2 linked regions of the Allochromatium vinosum DSM 180 genome follow. The protein of the gene in region 1 binds, or shares a complex with, the protein of each later gene. Links are inferred from orthologs where the notes say so. Each region holds a gene or a part of one and is shown in the gene's direction. Other genes may lie near its edges. The genes, in order: sdhA and ALVIN_RS08185.

Evidence for each region.
Region 2: the proteins of sdhA (region 1) and ALVIN_RS08185 are in contact, whole or in part, in a crystal structure (PDB 6C12), measured with the Escherichia coli proteins. The link is inferred for Allochromatium vinosum DSM 180 from one-to-one orthologs.

What each region holds. Positions count from the first base shown.
Region 1 is NC_013851.1:2,240,553-2,252,923, reverse strand. The notes cover bases 5,440-8,413. They hold sdhA (succinate dehydrogenase flavoprotein subunit), read left to right. Parts: upstream 5,440-6,031; coding sequence 6,032-7,795; downstream 7,796-8,413. Other genes in these bases: ALVIN_RS09745 (bacteriohemerythrin), read right to left, coding at 7,945-8,364; sdhD (succinate dehydrogenase, hydrophobic membrane anchor protein), read left to right, coding at 5,680-6,024; sdhC (succinate dehydrogenase, cytochrome b556 subunit), read left to right, coding at 5,440-5,675. Also shown: ALVIN_RS09780 (FkbM family methyltransferase), read left to right, coding at 1-1,217; ALVIN_RS09775 (UDP-glucuronic acid decarboxylase family protein), read left to right, coding at 1,243-2,202; UDP-glucose 4-epimerase GalE, read left to right, coding at 2,199-3,170; ALVIN_RS09765 (HAD family hydrolase), read left to right, coding at 3,167-5,218; more of sdhC, read left to right, coding at 5,289-5,439; ALVIN_RS17110 (helix-turn-helix domain-containing protein), read left to right, coding at 8,543-8,887; carbamoyltransferase HypF, read right to left, coding at 8,893-11,262; peptide-methionine (S)-S-oxide reductase MsrA, read left to right, coding at 11,397-11,951; ALVIN_RS09725 (phosphoserine transaminase), read left to right, coding at 11,973-12,371. UniProt on the Escherichia coli protein: Two distinct, membrane-bound, FAD-containing enzymes are responsible for the catalysis of fumarate and succinate interconversion; the fumarate reductase is used in anaerobic growth, and the succinate dehydrogenase is used in aerobic growth.
Region 2 is NC_013851.1:1,912,692-1,916,630, reverse strand. The notes cover bases 1-2,867. They hold ALVIN_RS08185 (FAD assembly factor SdhE), read left to right. Parts: upstream 1-1,217; coding sequence 1,218-1,517; downstream 1,518-2,867. Other genes in these bases: galE (UDP-glucose 4-epimerase GalE), read left to right, coding at 2,029-2,867; ALVIN_RS08180 (protein YgfX), read left to right, coding at 1,521-1,979; ALVIN_RS08190 (succinate dehydrogenase iron-sulfur subunit), read left to right, coding at 525-1,217; ALVIN_RS08195 (toxic anion resistance protein), read left to right, coding at 1-371. Also shown: more of galE, read left to right, coding at 2,868-3,036; dcd (dCTP deaminase), read left to right, coding at 3,124-3,690; ribosome assembly RNA-binding protein YhbY, read right to left, coding at 3,768-3,939. UniProt on the Escherichia coli protein: An FAD assembly protein, which accelerates covalent attachment of the cofactor into other proteins.

The sequences.
Region 1 (12,371 bases):
TCTTCGCCTCGCCGCTCTATCGTCAGGGCGCGCATCGGGCGTTGGCCCTGCAACTGACGGCGCGGCGCTATCTCTCGTCGGGGCGCGTACGGCTGCGCGACAAGGCACGCGCCCTGCGCGCCCGAGTCGGCGGTCTGCCCTGGGTCCAGCCGATCAAACATCGTGTCCTGGGACGGCGGGTGATCGAGGTTCAGGATCCGCGCTGCGCCGATCTCTTGACCAACTATCAGGGGGTCGCGACCTATTGGGTCAACTTCTGGCGCGATTATCTGCGTGAACATCATGCGGACATGCCCGAGCGTCTGGCGACACTCCAGCGCGGCCTGTCCGAGAACGACCGCGCCCTGGTCGAGACCTTCGTGCGCATCTACGACAAGTATCTGCCCGAGTGCCAGGACTACAGCCGCTTCCTGCTGCACCGGGATCTGCTCTGGCGTCCGGCCGAGCGCTTCCGGCAGAACACCCGTCCGGCGCCTCGGATTGCCGCACGCTATCAGGCGTTCCTGGACGAATACCCCTGGCTCTCGGCCGAGGTGTTCGAGGCGCTCTATGGCCTGAACGCCTTTCCGCGCGACATCCAGGCCCGCATCCGCGCCGGGGGCGACGTGATCGATGGCGGGGCCTTCATCGGCGACTCGGCGGTGCAGCTCGCCGATGCCTGTCCGAACGCACGGGTGCTGGCGCTCGAACCCGATCCGGTCAACTTCAAGCGGCTGAGCGAGAATGTCGGACGCTTCGGTCTTCAGGGACGCATCATCCCCGAACCCCAGGGTCTGCACGACCATCGCGGCCACTTCGAGATGCATCATCACGGCGCCGACGACTTCCCCGATCAGGGCACCAGCCTGCTCGCCGACTTCCGCGACGAGGCGGCGCACGGCGGCGAGAGTCGCGTCCGGTGTGAGTTCGATACCATCGACGCCCTGGTCGCGCGGCATGATCTGCGCCCGGCACTCATCAAGCTCGACATCGAGGGGCTGGAGAAGGAGGCCCTGCTCGGCGCGGTCGAAACCCTCCGCCGCTATCGTCCGGCACTCATCGTCAGCGTCTATCACCATCCCAAGGACTTCCTGGAGATCAAGCCCTGGCTGGAGTCGCTGGAGCTGGGCTATTACTTCAGCTTCAAGCGCCTGGATCTGCAATCGCCGGTCGCGGACATGGTGATGCTCTGTTATCCGCGACTCGACACGCTCGGCGTGGGCGAGTCGGCGTCCTGATCGAATCTGTGCTAATCGAATCCTTATGAAGACATTACACAAACGTGTCCTGGTCACCGGCGGGGCCGGGTTTCTCGGCAGCCGGCTGTGCGCGCGGCTGGTCGCCGAGGACTGCGAGGTCATCTGCGTCGACAACTTCTACACCGCAACCAAGGACAACGTCAGCCAGTTGCTCGGCCATCCGCACTTCGAGCTGATGCGCCACGACATCACCTTTCCGCTCTATGTCGAGGTCGACGAGATCTACAATCTCGCCTGTCCGGCCTCACCCATTCACTATCAGTTCGACCCGGTGCAGACCACCAAGACCAGCGTGCATGGCGCCATCAACATGCTGGGTCTGGCCAAGCGCACCAAGGCGCGCATCCTGCAAGCCTCGACCAGCGAGGTCTATGGCGATCCCGAGTGCCATCCGCAGTCCGAGACCTATTGGGGCCGGGTCAATCCCATCGGTCCGCGCGCCTGTTACGACGAAGGCAAGCGCTGCGCCGAGACCCTGTTCTTCGACTATCACCGTCAGCACCGGCTCGAAATCAAGGTCGCGCGCATCTTCAACACCTATGGTCCGGGGATGCATCCGAACGACGGGCGGGTGGTGTCGAACTTCATCGTCCAGGCGCTCAAAGGCGAGCCGATCACCCTCTATGGCGACGGTTCGCAGACGCGCTCGTTCTGTTTCGTCGACGACATGATCGAGGGGTTCGTGCGGCTCATGGCCAGCCCGGCCGAGATCACGGGGCCGATCAATCTGGGCAACCCGATCGAACTGAGCATGCGCCAACTGGCCGAACGCATCCGTGAACTCACGGGGTCCAGGTCCGAACTGGTCTACCGGCCGCTGCCGCAGGACGACCCGACCCAGCGCCAGCCCGACATCACGCGCGCGCGTGAACTGCTCGGCTGGGAGCCGCGCGTGCCGCTCGACGACGGACTCAAGCAGACCATCTTCTATTTCGAGGGCCTGCTGAGCCGGGGGCTGGCATGATCCCGGTCCTGGTCACGGGCGGTGCGGGCTATATCGGCAGCCACACCTGCAAAGCGCTGGCATGCGCGGGCTACCGGCCGATCACGCTCGACAATCTGGTCTATGGCCATGAGTGGGCCGTGCGCTGGGGACCGCTGGAGATCGGCGACATCAGCGACCGCGCCTGTCTGGATGCGGTCATCGAACGTCATCGGCCCGAGGCGGTGATCCATTTCGCCGCCTATGCCTATGTCGGCGAGTCGGTGCGCGATCCGGGGCGTTACTACCGCAACAATGTCGCCGGCACCCTGACGCTGCTCGAAGCCATGCGCGATCACGCCATCCCGCACATCGTCTTTTCGAGCACCTGCGCGACCTATGGCATCCCGGACCGGACGCCGATCACCGAGGACCATCCGCAGCGTCCGATCAACCCCTATGGCGCCTCCAAGCTGATGGTCGAGCGGATGCTGGCCGACTTCGAGCAGGCCCATGGTCTGGGCTGGATCGCGCTGCGCTATTTCAATGCCGCGGGCGCCGATCCCGAGGGCGAGGTCGGCGAGGATCACGATCCCGAGACCCATCTGATTCCGCTGGCGCTCCAGGCGGCCGCTGGGCGTGGTCCACAGCTCCAGGTCTTCGGCGACGACTATCCGACCCCGGACGGGAGCTGTATCCGCGACTATATCCATGTCGCCGATCTAGCCGAGGCCCATGTCAGGAGTCTCGCCCATCTGCGCGCGGGCGAAGGGAGCGGGGCCTTCAATCTCGGGACGGGGCAGGGGGCTTCGGTGCTGGAGGTCATCGCCGCCGCCGAGCGCGTCACCGGTCGTCCGGTTCCGCGCGCGATCGGCCCGCGCCGTCCGGGCGATCCGCCGGTGCTCTATGCCGATGCCGACAAGGCGCGGCGTCTGCTCGGTTGGGAGCCGCGTTATCGCGATCTGGCCGAGACGATCGAACATGCCTGGAAATGGCATCAGTCCAGATGATCTATTCATTCGATATCTTCGACACCCTCATCACCCGTCGGGTCGGCACGCCGCGCGGGGTCTTCGTCCATCTGCAACGCCGGCTGCTGGCCGATCCGCAGGGACTGCCGTCTGAACTCTGCCGGCGCTTCGCGCACGAGCGCGTGGCGGCTGAATACGCCGCTCGCCTCGAAGCACGCGAGCGCGATCCCCAGGCCGCGCATCAGGTCGAGGAGATCGACTTCGCCGACATCCACGCCTGTCTCGGTCGACGGCACGGACTCACGGACGCCGACATCGAGCGTCTGATGGAACTCGAACTCGCCGCCGAGTCCGAGTTCCTCTATGGCGTCCCCGAGATGCTGGCGCGGTTTCGCGCGCTCGCCGAGCGTGGCGAGCGGGTGGTGCTGATCTCGGACATGTATCTGCGCCGCTCGGATCTGAAGCGACTGCTCGACGGCATCGATCCGTTCCTGCTGGAGGCCGCGCCGCTCTATCTCTCCTCAGAGATCAAGCTCAACAAGGCGTCGGGTCGGCTGTTCGAGCATGTGGCCGAAGTCGAGGGCGTGGCGCTCGCCGAGATCCAACACATCGGCGACAACCTGATCAGCGACATCAGCCGTCCGCGCGAGAAGGGCTGTCAGGTGACGCTGTTCGATGCCTGTCATTTGACGCCAGACGAAGCCTTCGGCGCCAACGAGGATGACTTCGGCTGGCAGGTCTCGGCGGGCGTTCTGCGCGAGAGCCGTCTGACGCTCGACTCCGACCGCGCGCGGTTGGGAGCCATCCATGCCGCGCCCCTGCTGCTGCCCTTCGTGCATTGGGTGATCGATCACGCGCGCACCCAGGGCCATGACCGGCTCTATTTCCTCGCCCGCGACGGACAGGTGCTGCTCGACATCGCCCGTCGGCTCGGGCCGGCGGATCTGGAGACGCGCTATCTGCACGTCTCGCGTCTGGCCTGTCATCGCTGTGTCGATCAGGATTACGAGGCACTGGTCGACTGGATCCTGGTCTCGCACCGCGAGATGTCGCTCATCGACATCGCCCATCGTCTGAGCGCCCGGCCCGAGACCCTGATTGAACGGCTCCAGGCGGCCACGGGCCTGACTGGATCACCCGATACACCGCTCGATGACCGCACCCGGCGGCGTCTGCGCACGCTGTTCGTCTCGAACCCCGAACTCAAGGCGCTCGTCCTCGAACAGGCCGCGCTGGAGCGCGCCCGTCTGCTGGACTATCTGGATCAGGAAGGGCTGACCACAAGCGATCCGGTCTGTCTGGTCGATGTCGGCTGGAGCGGGACCATCCAGGATTCGCTGCACGCCATCCTGAACGGCGATGAGCCTAACCGGGTCAGCCTGCACGGCCTCTACTGGGGCCTGATGGGCCAGGCACGCGCCGGCGCCGCGAGCAACCGCAAGACGGCCTTCGCCTTCCAGCCCGGCCAGTTCTGGCGCGATCCGACCGCCCTGCGCGAGATCGTCGAATGCTTCACGGCGGCCGATCACGGCAGCACTCTGGGCTACGAAGCGCGCGCCGGCGTCCATCACCCCATCCTCAACGCCGAGGGCGCCGAGATCCGGGAATGGGGTCTGAGCGCATTTCGCGCCGGCATCCACGCCTTCAGCGACAGTCTCAGCCGATGGCTCACGCCGGCTGAGATCATGGCCCTCATGCCTCATTACTTCAGCCGTCTGGAATTCCTGGTCGAGCGCCCGAGCGTACTGCTCGCACGCGAGATCGGCGACTTCCCCTATTCGCCCGACCCGACCGGACGCCTGCTGCCCTTCGCCCCGGCCCTGAGTCTCGGCGAGGCCCTGACCTATCATCTGAGTCCGGGCACCCGACGAGGGGCCATCACCCGCTGGCGTCAGGGCAGTCTGGTCAACAGCGCGCCCCCGGTGCGCCTCCTGATGTCGTCCAAGGCCAACCGCGTCTCCGGACTGCTGCGTGCCGTCCATCCGCGCGCGCTGGTACGCTTCCTGCCCTATCCGGCGCTGATGTGGCTCAAGCAGCGACTGCCGACGCCGATGCTCCGGGCCGCCCGTGCCATGCTGCGAATGTGATAGCAGTTGCCGGACCGGGTGACAAATCGATATTCTGTTGCGCCGCACAAAAGACTGGATCCCTTCCAAGATGACTACTCCCAGACCCGTGTTTCTCGACCTGTTGCGGATCAAGCTGCCGCTGTCAGGTATCGTCTCCATTCTCCACCGCGTCAGTGGTGTACTGATGGTGCTCACGATCCCGATCGTCGCCATCCTGTTCCATCAGGCTCTGTCCAGCCCCGAAGGCTTCGCGGCGACCGCCGCCGTTCTGGATACCTGGCTGATCAAGCTGGTTCTGCTCGGACTGCTCTGGGCGCTGTTCCATCATCTGGTCGCCGGGATCCGTCATCTCTTCCTGGACTACGGCGTCGGCCTCGATCGTGCGATGGCGCGCGAAACCGCCCGTCTCACGCTCTATGCGGCGCCTGTGCTGCTGGTGCTGTCCATCATCCTGTCGTTCCTGCTGGGAGACTGAACGCATGAGTCGTCAAGCATCCGGACTCATGGCCTGGCTGTTGCAGCGCACCACGGCCATTTATCTGTCCTTTCTCGCGGGCTATCTGCTGCTCAAATTCATCTTCGACGCCCCCGCCGACCACGCCGAACTGGTGGCCTGGGTGGCGCATCCGCTGGTCGCCATGGCGCTGATGCTCGGCGTGCCGCTGGTGCTCGCCCATGCCTGGGTCGGCATCCGCGACGTGCTGATCGATTATGTGCGTCTCACCAATCTGCGCGTGGGTCTCATGACCTGGTTCGTCTTCATCATCGTCGCCTCCGGACTCTGGTTCGTGAAGGCGATCATCACTGCCGGCATCGGGGGTTGAGTTCCGTATGAGTCTTCCAACACGTCATTTCGACGCCCTCATCATCGGCGCCGGCGGCGCGGGCCTGAATGCGGCGCTGCAACTGGCCGGCGCGGATCTGCGCGTGGCCGTCGTCTCCAAGGTGTTTCCGACCCGCTCGCACACCGTGGCCGCACAGGGCGGCGTGAACGCGGCGCTCGCCAACGTGCTGCCCGACTCCTGGCACTGGCACATGTTCGACACCGTCAAGGGTTCGGACTATCTGGGCGACCAGGACGCCATCGAGTTCATGTGCCGCGAGGCCATTCCGACCGTCTATGAGCTGGAGCACGCGGGCGTGCCCTTCTCGCGCCTGGACAACGGCAAGATCTATCAGCGCCCCTTCGGCGGCCAGAGCCAGAACTTCGGCGGCGATCAGGCCGCGCGCACCTGTGCGGCGGCGGATCGCACCGGACACGCCATCCTGCATACGCTCTATCAGCAGAACATCCGCGCCCGCACGCACTTCTTCGACGAGTTCTTCGCCATCGATCTGGTGCGCGACGCCGAGGGCATCATCTGCGGCGCCCTGGTGCTGGAGATCGAGACCGGCGAGCCGCTGCTGATCGAATCCAAGGCCACACTGCTGGCGACCGGGGGCTGTGGTCAGGTGTTCCGCACCACGTCCAACGCCCACATCAACACCGGCGACGGCTGCGCCATGGCCCTGCGTGCCGGCATCCCGCTGATGGACATGGAGTTCTTCCAGTTCCATCCGACCGGCATCGCCGGCAAGGGCATGCTCATCACCGAGGGCACGCGCGGCGAGGGCGGCTATCTCGTCAACAAGCATGGCGAACGCTTCATGGAGCGCTATGCGCCGCGCGCCAAGGATCTGGCCAGCCGCGACGTGGTCTCGCGCGCCATCGTCACCGAGGTCAAGGAAGGACGCGGCTGCGGTGAGAACGGCGACTATGTGATGCTCAAGCTCGACCATCTCGGCGAGTCGGTCATCGCCAAGCGGCTGCCGGGCATCCGCGAGTCGAGCAAGATTTTCGCCGGTTGCGATCCGGTCGTCGAACCCATCCCGGTGTTCCCGACCGCGCACTATGCGATGGGCGGCATCCCGACCGACCGCTTCGGGCGCGTGGCCATGCCGGCGGGCACGGGTTCCGAGGAGGTCGTGGTCGGACTCTACGCGGCGGGCGAATGCGCCTGTGCCTCTGTACACGGCGCCAACCGTCTCGGCGGCAACTCGCTGCTGGACATCCTGGTGTTCGGGCGTCTGGCGGGCAAGGACATCATCGACTTCGTGCGCGAGAACCCCTACCAGCGCGCCGCCGATTCGGCGAGCCTGGATCAGGCGATGGCGCGGCTGACGCGCTGGGAGCAGAAGGGTGAGGGGGCCACGGTGCAGGAACTGCGCGCCGAGTTCCGAAAGTGCATGGAAGACCATGCCGGCGTCTTCCGCACCGAGGAGATCATGTCCGAAGGCGTCGAGCGTCTGCGCGCGCTGCGCGACCGGCTGCCCGAGGTGCGTTTGACCGATCACTCCAAGGTCTTCAACACCGCGCGCATCGAGGCGCTGGAGCTGGAGAACATGGTCGATGTGGGTCTGTCGATCGCCGTCTCCGCCCTGCATCGTCAGGAGAGTCGTGGCGCGCACTCACGCCCCGACTATCCCGAACGCGACGATCAGGTCTGGCTCAAGCACAGTCTCTATTATCAGGACGGCGACCGCATGGACTACAAGCCGGTGCGTACCAAGCCGCTGACCGTCGAGTCCTTCCCCCCGAAGGAACGGGTGTACTGACGAAGGGCCGTCAGGCCATACCCCGCCCGGGCGGCCAAATCAATCGCCGCCCGTATCAAGGATCCATTTCGATTGAAACAATCCGGCTGGACTGCGCTATGCTTGTCCACCGGACGCGCATGAACTCGCTTTGTGTCGGAGCGGGAGCCTCAGATCGTCACCCGAGCGTCTCCCGTTTTGACATGCAGCGAATACAGCATGTCCTCATCGGCGATATGATCGATGAGCCAATCCTGGGTGATGTCGAGCGCACGGTCGGCGAGATCCTGGCTGGGACCGAAGATCATGAGATCGTTCTCCAGCTCGTCGAGGCGACGGAAGAAGGCCGCATGCTGGCGCAGGTGATCCTTGAGTCCGGGATAGTCGTGCTCGCGCATGAAGGCTTCTTCGGTTTCGAAGTGCCGATTGGCATAGTCGCGCATGAAGGTGATCGCCTCGACGACAGCGTTGCGACCCTCGCGATCGAGGATGTCCTCGTACAAACGGTGAGCCGCTTCGAAGAAGCCGCGGTGTTGCTCGTCGATCTCGGCGATGCCGATCGAGTAGACGTCGGACCAGTCTCTTAACATGTGACACCCAGTCTGGATTGGAACTCATGAACCCGGCGCGCGGGGTCGGCGCCTGACTCGGCTTGATCATAGCCCAATGCGCCCGGCGATTCGCACTGGATTTGCTAAAGTCACTCGCAGCGTCGGGCCGAATAACATAATCGAACATCGGACACACCAACAGCGGGGTCATCGCACAGTGGAACCAGAATTCGCCCAACTCTCCGCACGGATCGGACAACGTCTTCGCGCCGAACGCATGCGTCGCGGCTGGTCGCTCAACGACCTCTCCAAACGCACTCAGGACCAGTTCTCAAAGTCCAGGATCAGCAACTACGAGCAGGGGATTCGTCGCATGGGGCTGGAGGCGGCCTGTCAGCTGGCCGCGGCCTTCGGTGACGTGACGCCGGCCTGGCTGCTGATGCTCGACGACTGTGGTCCGCTCACCCCCGAGGAACGCCAGCTCGTCGAAGCCTTCCGCGCCATGGATGAAAAAGGGCGTCGTCAGGTGCTCGACACGATCGCGCCGGCGGGTGAAGGCTGACCGGCTCAGGCTCCGGCCGCGTCGCTCGTCAGCGCGGCCGCGATACAGGCCTGACCAAGTGCCAGTCCGCCGTCGTTGGCTGGCAGCCGGCGATGGACGAGTGGCTTCAGTCCCGCATCGCGTAGCCCACCAGCGACCGATTCCAGCAGCAATCGGTTCTGAAACACGCCACCTGAGAGTGCGATGGTCTCGACAGCGAGATCTCGCGCCAGCCGCGCGCCCATGTCGCTGATGGCGGCGGCGAAGCCAAGGTGGAACCGTGCCGCGACGCGAGCCGGTGGCAGACCATGCTCCAGGTCGGACAAAAGCGCGTCCCACAGCGGCGTCGGGTCCAGACGCCAGGGGCGGTTCGAACAGTCGAGATCGAAGACATAGCCCGACTCGGTGCCGGATGTCCGCGCAAACGTCGATGCCAGGGCCTCCAGTTCGATCGCCGCCTGTCCTTCATAACTCAGGGTCTCGCCACCCAGGCCGAGTGCCGCCGCCACCGCATCGAACAGCCGTCCGGCCGAACTCGAGCGGGGTGCGTTCAGGCCGCGCGCGATCAGGCTTCGTGCCAGACCGATCGGCTGGGCTTCCAGACGCCGCATCACCTCGAGGTCGGGATAGCGCGCGCGCCAGTGCTCCCAGCCGCCGGCGTCCTCCAGCCGCGCCAGCAGATTGCGCCAGGGCTCGCGGATGGCCCGGACGCCGCCCGGCATGGCCGCCGGTGTCAGATGTCCGACCCGCTGAACGCTCCGATAGTCCCCCAGCAGGAACTCACCACCCCACAGCGTCCCATCCTCGCCCAGCCCCAGGCCGTCGAGCAGGATGCCGAGCACCGCGCCGCCGTCCAGCGGCCAGTCGTTGTCGGCCAGCACTGAGGCCAGATGGGCGTGATGGTGCTGGACCTCGATCAGCGTCAATCCCTCGCGTTCGGCCCAGGCGCGCCCGAGCTGCGTGGAGTGATAGTCGGGATGGCGGTCGACGGCCAGGATCTCGGGACGATGCTGGAACAGCTCGCCATAGAGGGCGAGCGTGGCGCGATACTCTCGCGCGGTGCGCGCCTCCTCCAGATCGCCCAGATGTTGCGAGAGGATCGCCGAGCCGTCGCGGATCAGGCAGACGCTGTTCTTGAGTTCACCGCCCAGGGCCAGGATCGGCGCCGTCGACGCGAATCCGGGCGGCAGTCGGATCGGTGCCGGCGCATAGCCACGTGCGCGCCGCAGTGGGCGAGGGCGGCCGTCCATGAGGCGCCAGACCGAGTCGTCGACCCGATTGACGATGTCACGGTCGTGGAGCAGCAGATGATCGGCCAGACCACTCAGGCGGGCGAGGGCGTCGGCATTGTCGATGCACGGCGGCTCGTCGCTGAGATTGCCGCTGGTCATCACCAGCGGGCGGTCCCAATCGGCCAGCAGCAGATGATGCAGCGGACTGTAGGGCAGCATGAAGCCGAGCGTGGACTGACCGGGCGCGATGCCGGGGGCGAGATCGGACTCGCGGAGGCGTTCGAGCAGGAGGATCGGCGCCGCCGGACTCGCCAGCCATTCGGCCTCCAGTTCGGACAGCCGCGCATGACGCCGGATCACGTCCGGATCGCGCGCCATCAACGCAAACGGTTTGGCAAAGCGCCGCTTGCGTTGGCGCAGGGTCTCGACCGCCGTGTCATGGGTGGCGTCACAGGCCAGATGGAAGCCGCCGATGCCCTTGATCGCGAGGATTCGCCCCTCGGTCAGCAGACGGCTGGCCGCTGCAATGGCGTCCGGCGCGTCCAGCTCCACCGGAGCGATCTCCCGCCCCCCGGCGTCGACCAGCCACAGGCGCGGACCACAGTCCGGACAGGCATTGGGCTGGGCATGGAAGCGCCGGTCGGCCGGATCCTCGTACTCAGCCCGGCAGCGCGCGCACATCGGAAAGGCGGCCATGCTGGTGCGCGCACGATCATAGGGAATGCCGCGCACGATGCTCAGACGCGGCCCGCAGTGGGTGCAGTTGGTGAACGGATAACGATAACGTCGATCGGCCGGATCACGGACTTCGGCCAGACAGGCCGGACAGGTCGCGGCATCGGCGACGATGCCGGTGTGGACGGCGCCGGCGTCGCTGCCGAGGATCGCGAAGGTCGTGGTGTCGAGCCGGGCCTCCAGGCGGGTACGCTCGACGGCGTCGATGCGTGCCAGCGGCGGGCACTCGGCGTGCAAGCGGGCGCAGAAGCGATCGATGGCGTCTGAGTCATCGGCGGTCGGGTCGGCCGGCTGGAGCCGGATCAGCACCCCCTCGCCGTCGTTTCGCACGTCACCGAGCAGGCCCAGCTCATGGGCCAGACGCCATACGGTCGGGCGGAAGCCGACCCCCTGTACCAGTCCCCGCACCCGGATACGCTCGGCACTCATGAGGCGTGCCCAGCCACACAGCGCGCGTCATGGCCAGTCTTGGCAGGACCGGCGGGCGACCCTACCTGAAGGAGTTCGGTCCGTGGCGGGCGCTCGGACCGCTTGGGTTTCATGTCGAACATTGGAGGGAGATCATGACGATACGCAAAGCAACACTCGGTGGAGGGTGTTTTTGGTGTCTGGAAGCGGTCTTTCAATCGCTTGCGGGTGTCGAGTCGGTGCTCTCGGGCTATGCGGGCGGATCGATCGCCAACCCGACCTATCAGCAGATCTGTACCGGGACGACCGGCCATGCCGAAGTGGTCCGGATCGAATTCGACGATCAGGTGATCGACTACGAGACCCTGCTGGATGTCTTCTTCGCGACCCATGATCCGACCACGCGCGACCGTCAGGGGGCGGACGTCGGGAGTCAGTATCGATCGGCCATCTTCCACCACGACGACGGGCAGCGTGCCATAGCCGAAGCTGTGGTCGCGCGCCTGAATGGCGGGCGGATCTGGCCGGCCCCCATAGTCACCCAGATCGAACCCGTGCCGACATTCTATCCGGCCGAGGGGTATCATCAGAACTACTATCGCCGTTATCCGACCCAGGGCTATTGTCAGGCCGTCATCGCGCCGAAGCTCTCCAAGTTGCGTCGGAGTTTCCGCAATCTGGTCGCCGACGAGGAACGGCGTTCGGCCTGATACCCTGACCCAGGACAGCTCATGACGTTTGAAACCGCTTTCGATCGCAACGCGCTCAATTTTTCGGGTGGACCAGGCGCGTTGCCGGCGGTGGTGCTGGCCGAGACCCGGCAGGCGATCGACGCCGTGCCCGAGATCGGACTCTCGATCCTGGGTGTCAGTCATCGCTCGGACTGGTTCGCCGGGTTGATCGAGCAGACCGAGCGCGATCTCCGAGCGCTCCTGGATCTGCCCGACAGCCATGCGGTGCTCATGCTCCAGGGCGGGGCGACGCTCCAGTTCTCGATGATCCCCATGCTGTTGCTGCGCGGTTCGGGGCGGGTGGCCGAGTATCTGCGGACCGGCTACTGGAGCGCCAAGTCCATTGCGCCCGCGCGGCTGGAAGGCGACGTGCGGGTGCTTTGGGATGGCGAACGTCAG
Region 2 (3,939 bases), 330 kb from region 1 along the record:
TCTCGGCCCTGAATGTCGCGGTCACGGTGGCGCTGGCGCTGGCCAATCAGCGTCTGGTGCTGGATCGGGTGGAAGCCCTGAACACCACGACTTCGAATCTGATCGCCGGCACCGCCAAGGCGCTGCGCACCCAGGGCGTGGAGATCCAGAATCGCGCCGCATCCACGGTGCTCGACATGAAACAGTTGGAGCAGGCGTTCACGGACGTGATCGGTGCCATCGATGAGGTCTCGCGTTACCGGCGCGAGGCGCTGCCCCAGCTCGATGCCCAGATCGACCGTCTTGAAGTGCTGGCGAATCAGGGCGATGCCGCCATCCAGCGCATGGACAAGGGCGATGCCGCCCAAGTGGGTCGGGCGATCACTCAGTAGGATCGGGGGCCGTGCGGTTAACCAGGAGATCCGGCTGTTTTATTGCGGCGCACAAAACAGGTAGGATGCACAGGTTAGCGCGAATCGTCCGAAGCCTCTGGATCGCCGCGTATTCGCCCAGTCTCCAACAGCCAACCGTCTCGGGTATCGACGATGAGAATCAGCGTATATCGCTACAATCCGGACACCGACCCGCGTCCCCGGATGCAGGACTACGAGGTCAAGACCTTCCAGGGCATGATGTTGCGTGATGCACTGCTGGAAGTGAAGAAGCAAGACGAGTCCTTCAGCTTTCGTCACTCCTGCGGCGAGGGTGTCTGCGGGTCGGACGCGGTCAACGCCAATGGTCGCAACGTGCTGGCCTGTGTCACGCCGATCACTGAGCTGAAGACGCCGATCGCGGTGCGTCCGTTGCCGGGGCGTCCGGTCATCCGCGATCTGGTCGTCGACATGACCCAGTTCTACGAACAGTATCGCGCGGTCAAGCCCTATCTGGTGCGCAAGGATCCGCTGCCCGAGCAGGAGATCCCGCAGAGTCCGGCTGATCGCGACAAGCTCGACGGACTCTATGAGTGCATCCTCTGCGGCTGCTGTTCCACCGCCTGTCCGTCGTTCTGGTGGAATCCCGACAAGTTCCATGGGCCGGCGGCACTGTTGCAGTCCTGGCGCTTCCTGGCCGACAGCCGCGATCAGGCGACCGAAGAGCGGCTCGATGCGCTGGAAGGACCGTACAAGCTGTTCCGCTGCCACAGCATCATGAACTGCGTCGAGGTCTGTCCCAAGGGACTCAATCCGACCCGCGCCATCGGGCACATCAAGGAGCTGATGCTCGAAAAGGGGCTATAAGTGGTTGACCCGAGCGAATCACGGCCGCTTCCCACCGATGACGCACGGGAGCTGCAACGTCTGCGCTGGCAGTGTCGGCGCGGGATGCTGGAGCTGGATCATCTGCTCGCGCGCTTTCTCGATCTCGGCTATGCCGAGTTGTCCGAGAGCGAGCGGCAGGATTTCCTGGCGCTACTCGGCGAACCGGATCCGCATCTGAGCGACTGGTTCATGGAGCGTTCCGAGCCGCCCGAACCGCGTCAGCGTGCACTCGTTGCACGGATCCTCGCGGTCGTGAGCGAGTCGCCACGCGCAGTCTAGTCCATGGATACGCATCGAGCGTATCCGCCACTCGTACTGTTCCCGCGTGTTTCGCGCCGGCTCGTGTTCCTGGCCGTTGCAACACCGATGCTGGCGCTGGCTGTGATCCTGGCGCTACCGCTCGGCTGGCTGACTCTGCCGCTGATCTCGGCCGTATTGCTGGGCGCCCTGCTGACGCTGTTGGGTGATGTGCTCGGGCGTGCGCCTTGGTCGATCCGGTGCGCAATCTGGCACCCGGATGGATTCTGGACGCTGAGGCTCGTCTCCGGACGCGAGATCGAAGCCCGGCTCTCGCCCGCGACCTTCGTCAGTACGCTGGGCGTGGCGCTCGTGTTCATCGTCGAGGGTTCCTGGTGGCGGCGACGCACGCTGGCGCTGCCCCCGGACTCGCTCGATCCCGAGACGCTGCGCCGTCTGCGCCAACGTTTGCGACTCGCCGGCGAGCGTGTTGAGATAGCCTGAAGGTCGAGTAACAGCGGATTTCATTCGGACTGAACGGAGCACACAAGACATGCGAGTTCTAGTGACCGGCGGGGCCGGCTACATCGGCAGCCACACATGCCTGGAGCTGCTGCAGGCGGGTATCCATGTCGTAGTAATCGACAATCTCTGCAACAGCCGGGAGGAGTCCCTGCGCCGTGTCGGCGAGATCACGGGGCAGGCTGTGGGCTTCTTCGAGGTCGATCTGCGCGATCGTGAAGCCCTCGGCGAGATCTTCAGCCAGGGCCGGTTCGATGCCGTGATCCATTTCGCCGGACTCAAGGCGGTGGGTGAGTCGGTGGCGCAGCCATTGGAGTATTACGACAACAACGTCCAGGGCACCCTGACGCTCTGTCAGGTGATGGCCGAAGCCGGGGTGCGCAACCTCGTCTTCAGCTCATCGGCGACCGTCTATGGCGATCCGACGAGCGTGCCGATCCGTGAGGATTTCCCCGTCGGGGCGACCAATCCCTATGGGCGCTCGAAGCTGTTCATCGAGGAGATCCTGCACGATCTGCATGTCTCCGATCCGCGCTGGAACATTGCGCTGCTGCGCTATTTCAATCCGGTCGGAGCGCATGAGAGCGGGCGCATCGGCGAGGATCCGAACGGGATCCCGAACAATCTGATGCCCTATATCGCTCAGGTGGCGGTCGGGCGGCTCCAGCGGTTGCGCGTCTTCGGCAACGATTATCCGACGCCGGACGGAACCGGGGTGCGTGACTATATCCATGTGGTGGATCTGGCGCGAGGTCATCTGGCCGCCCTGCACAAGCTGCAAGAATCGCCGGGCGTGGTCACTTACAATCTCGGGACCGGTCGCGGCTACAGTGTGCTGGAGGTGATCGCGGCCTTCGAGCGGGCGAGCGGTCGTGCCGTCCCTTATGACATCGTCGAGCGCCGGTCCGGTGACATCGCCTGCTGTTATGCCGACCCGTCGCTTGCGCGCGACGAGCTGGGCTGGAGTGCCGAATACGATCTGGAGCGTATGGTGGTCGATGCCTGGCGCTGGCAGTCGCAGAATCCGGACGGTTACTGAGCGCGGCTTGGCGCTGTCCCATTAGTTCATTGTCGTGCGCCGCCCATCAGCGGCGTCGTAGTTTTTTGTTTTTCGTCAGGAGGCCGGATGGCCATCAAATCAGATCGCTGGATACGACGCATGGCCGTCGAGCATGGGATGATCGATCCCTTCGAACCGGGCCAGGTGCGTGAAGGCGAGCATGGGCGCGTGATCTCCTATGGCACGTCGAGCTACGGCTACGACGTGCGCTGCGCCGATGAGTTCAAGATCTTCACCAACATCAACTCAGCGATCGTCGATCCCAAGAACTTTGATTCCAACAGCTTCGTCGACCTCAAATCCGACGTCTGCATCATTCCGCCGAATTCGTTTGCGCTGGCGCGCACGGTGGAGTACTTCCGTATCCCCCGGAATACGCTGATCGTGTGCGTTGGAAAAAGCACGTATGCAAGGTGTGGAATTATAGTCAACGTGACCCCTTTGGAACCTGAATGGGAAGGTCATGTCACGCTGGAGTTCTCCAACACCACGCCGCTACCGGCGAAGATCTACGCCAATGAGGGTGTGGCGCAGATCCTGTTCTTCGAGTCCGACGAGGTCTGCGAGACGTCCTACAAGGATCGCGGCGGCAAGTACCAAGGGCAGCGCGGCGTGACCCTGCCCAGATCCTGAGTCAGGGATCACGGCCTGAACCGAGCGGCGTTTGGTTCAGGCCACTGTTTGCGTGTGTGGCGAGGTCTGGGGCCGCCTCAGAGCTTCGGCAGTACGATGGGGTCGCGCTTCTTGGGATTGTGGCGATAGAGCGCGGCGACGTTGCCGATGCGATTGATGAGGTCCGCGCCGGTGCGCTCGCAGATCAGGCCGATGGCGGCATCACGCTCGTCACGGTCGCCGGCGTTGATGCGGACCTTGATCAGTTCA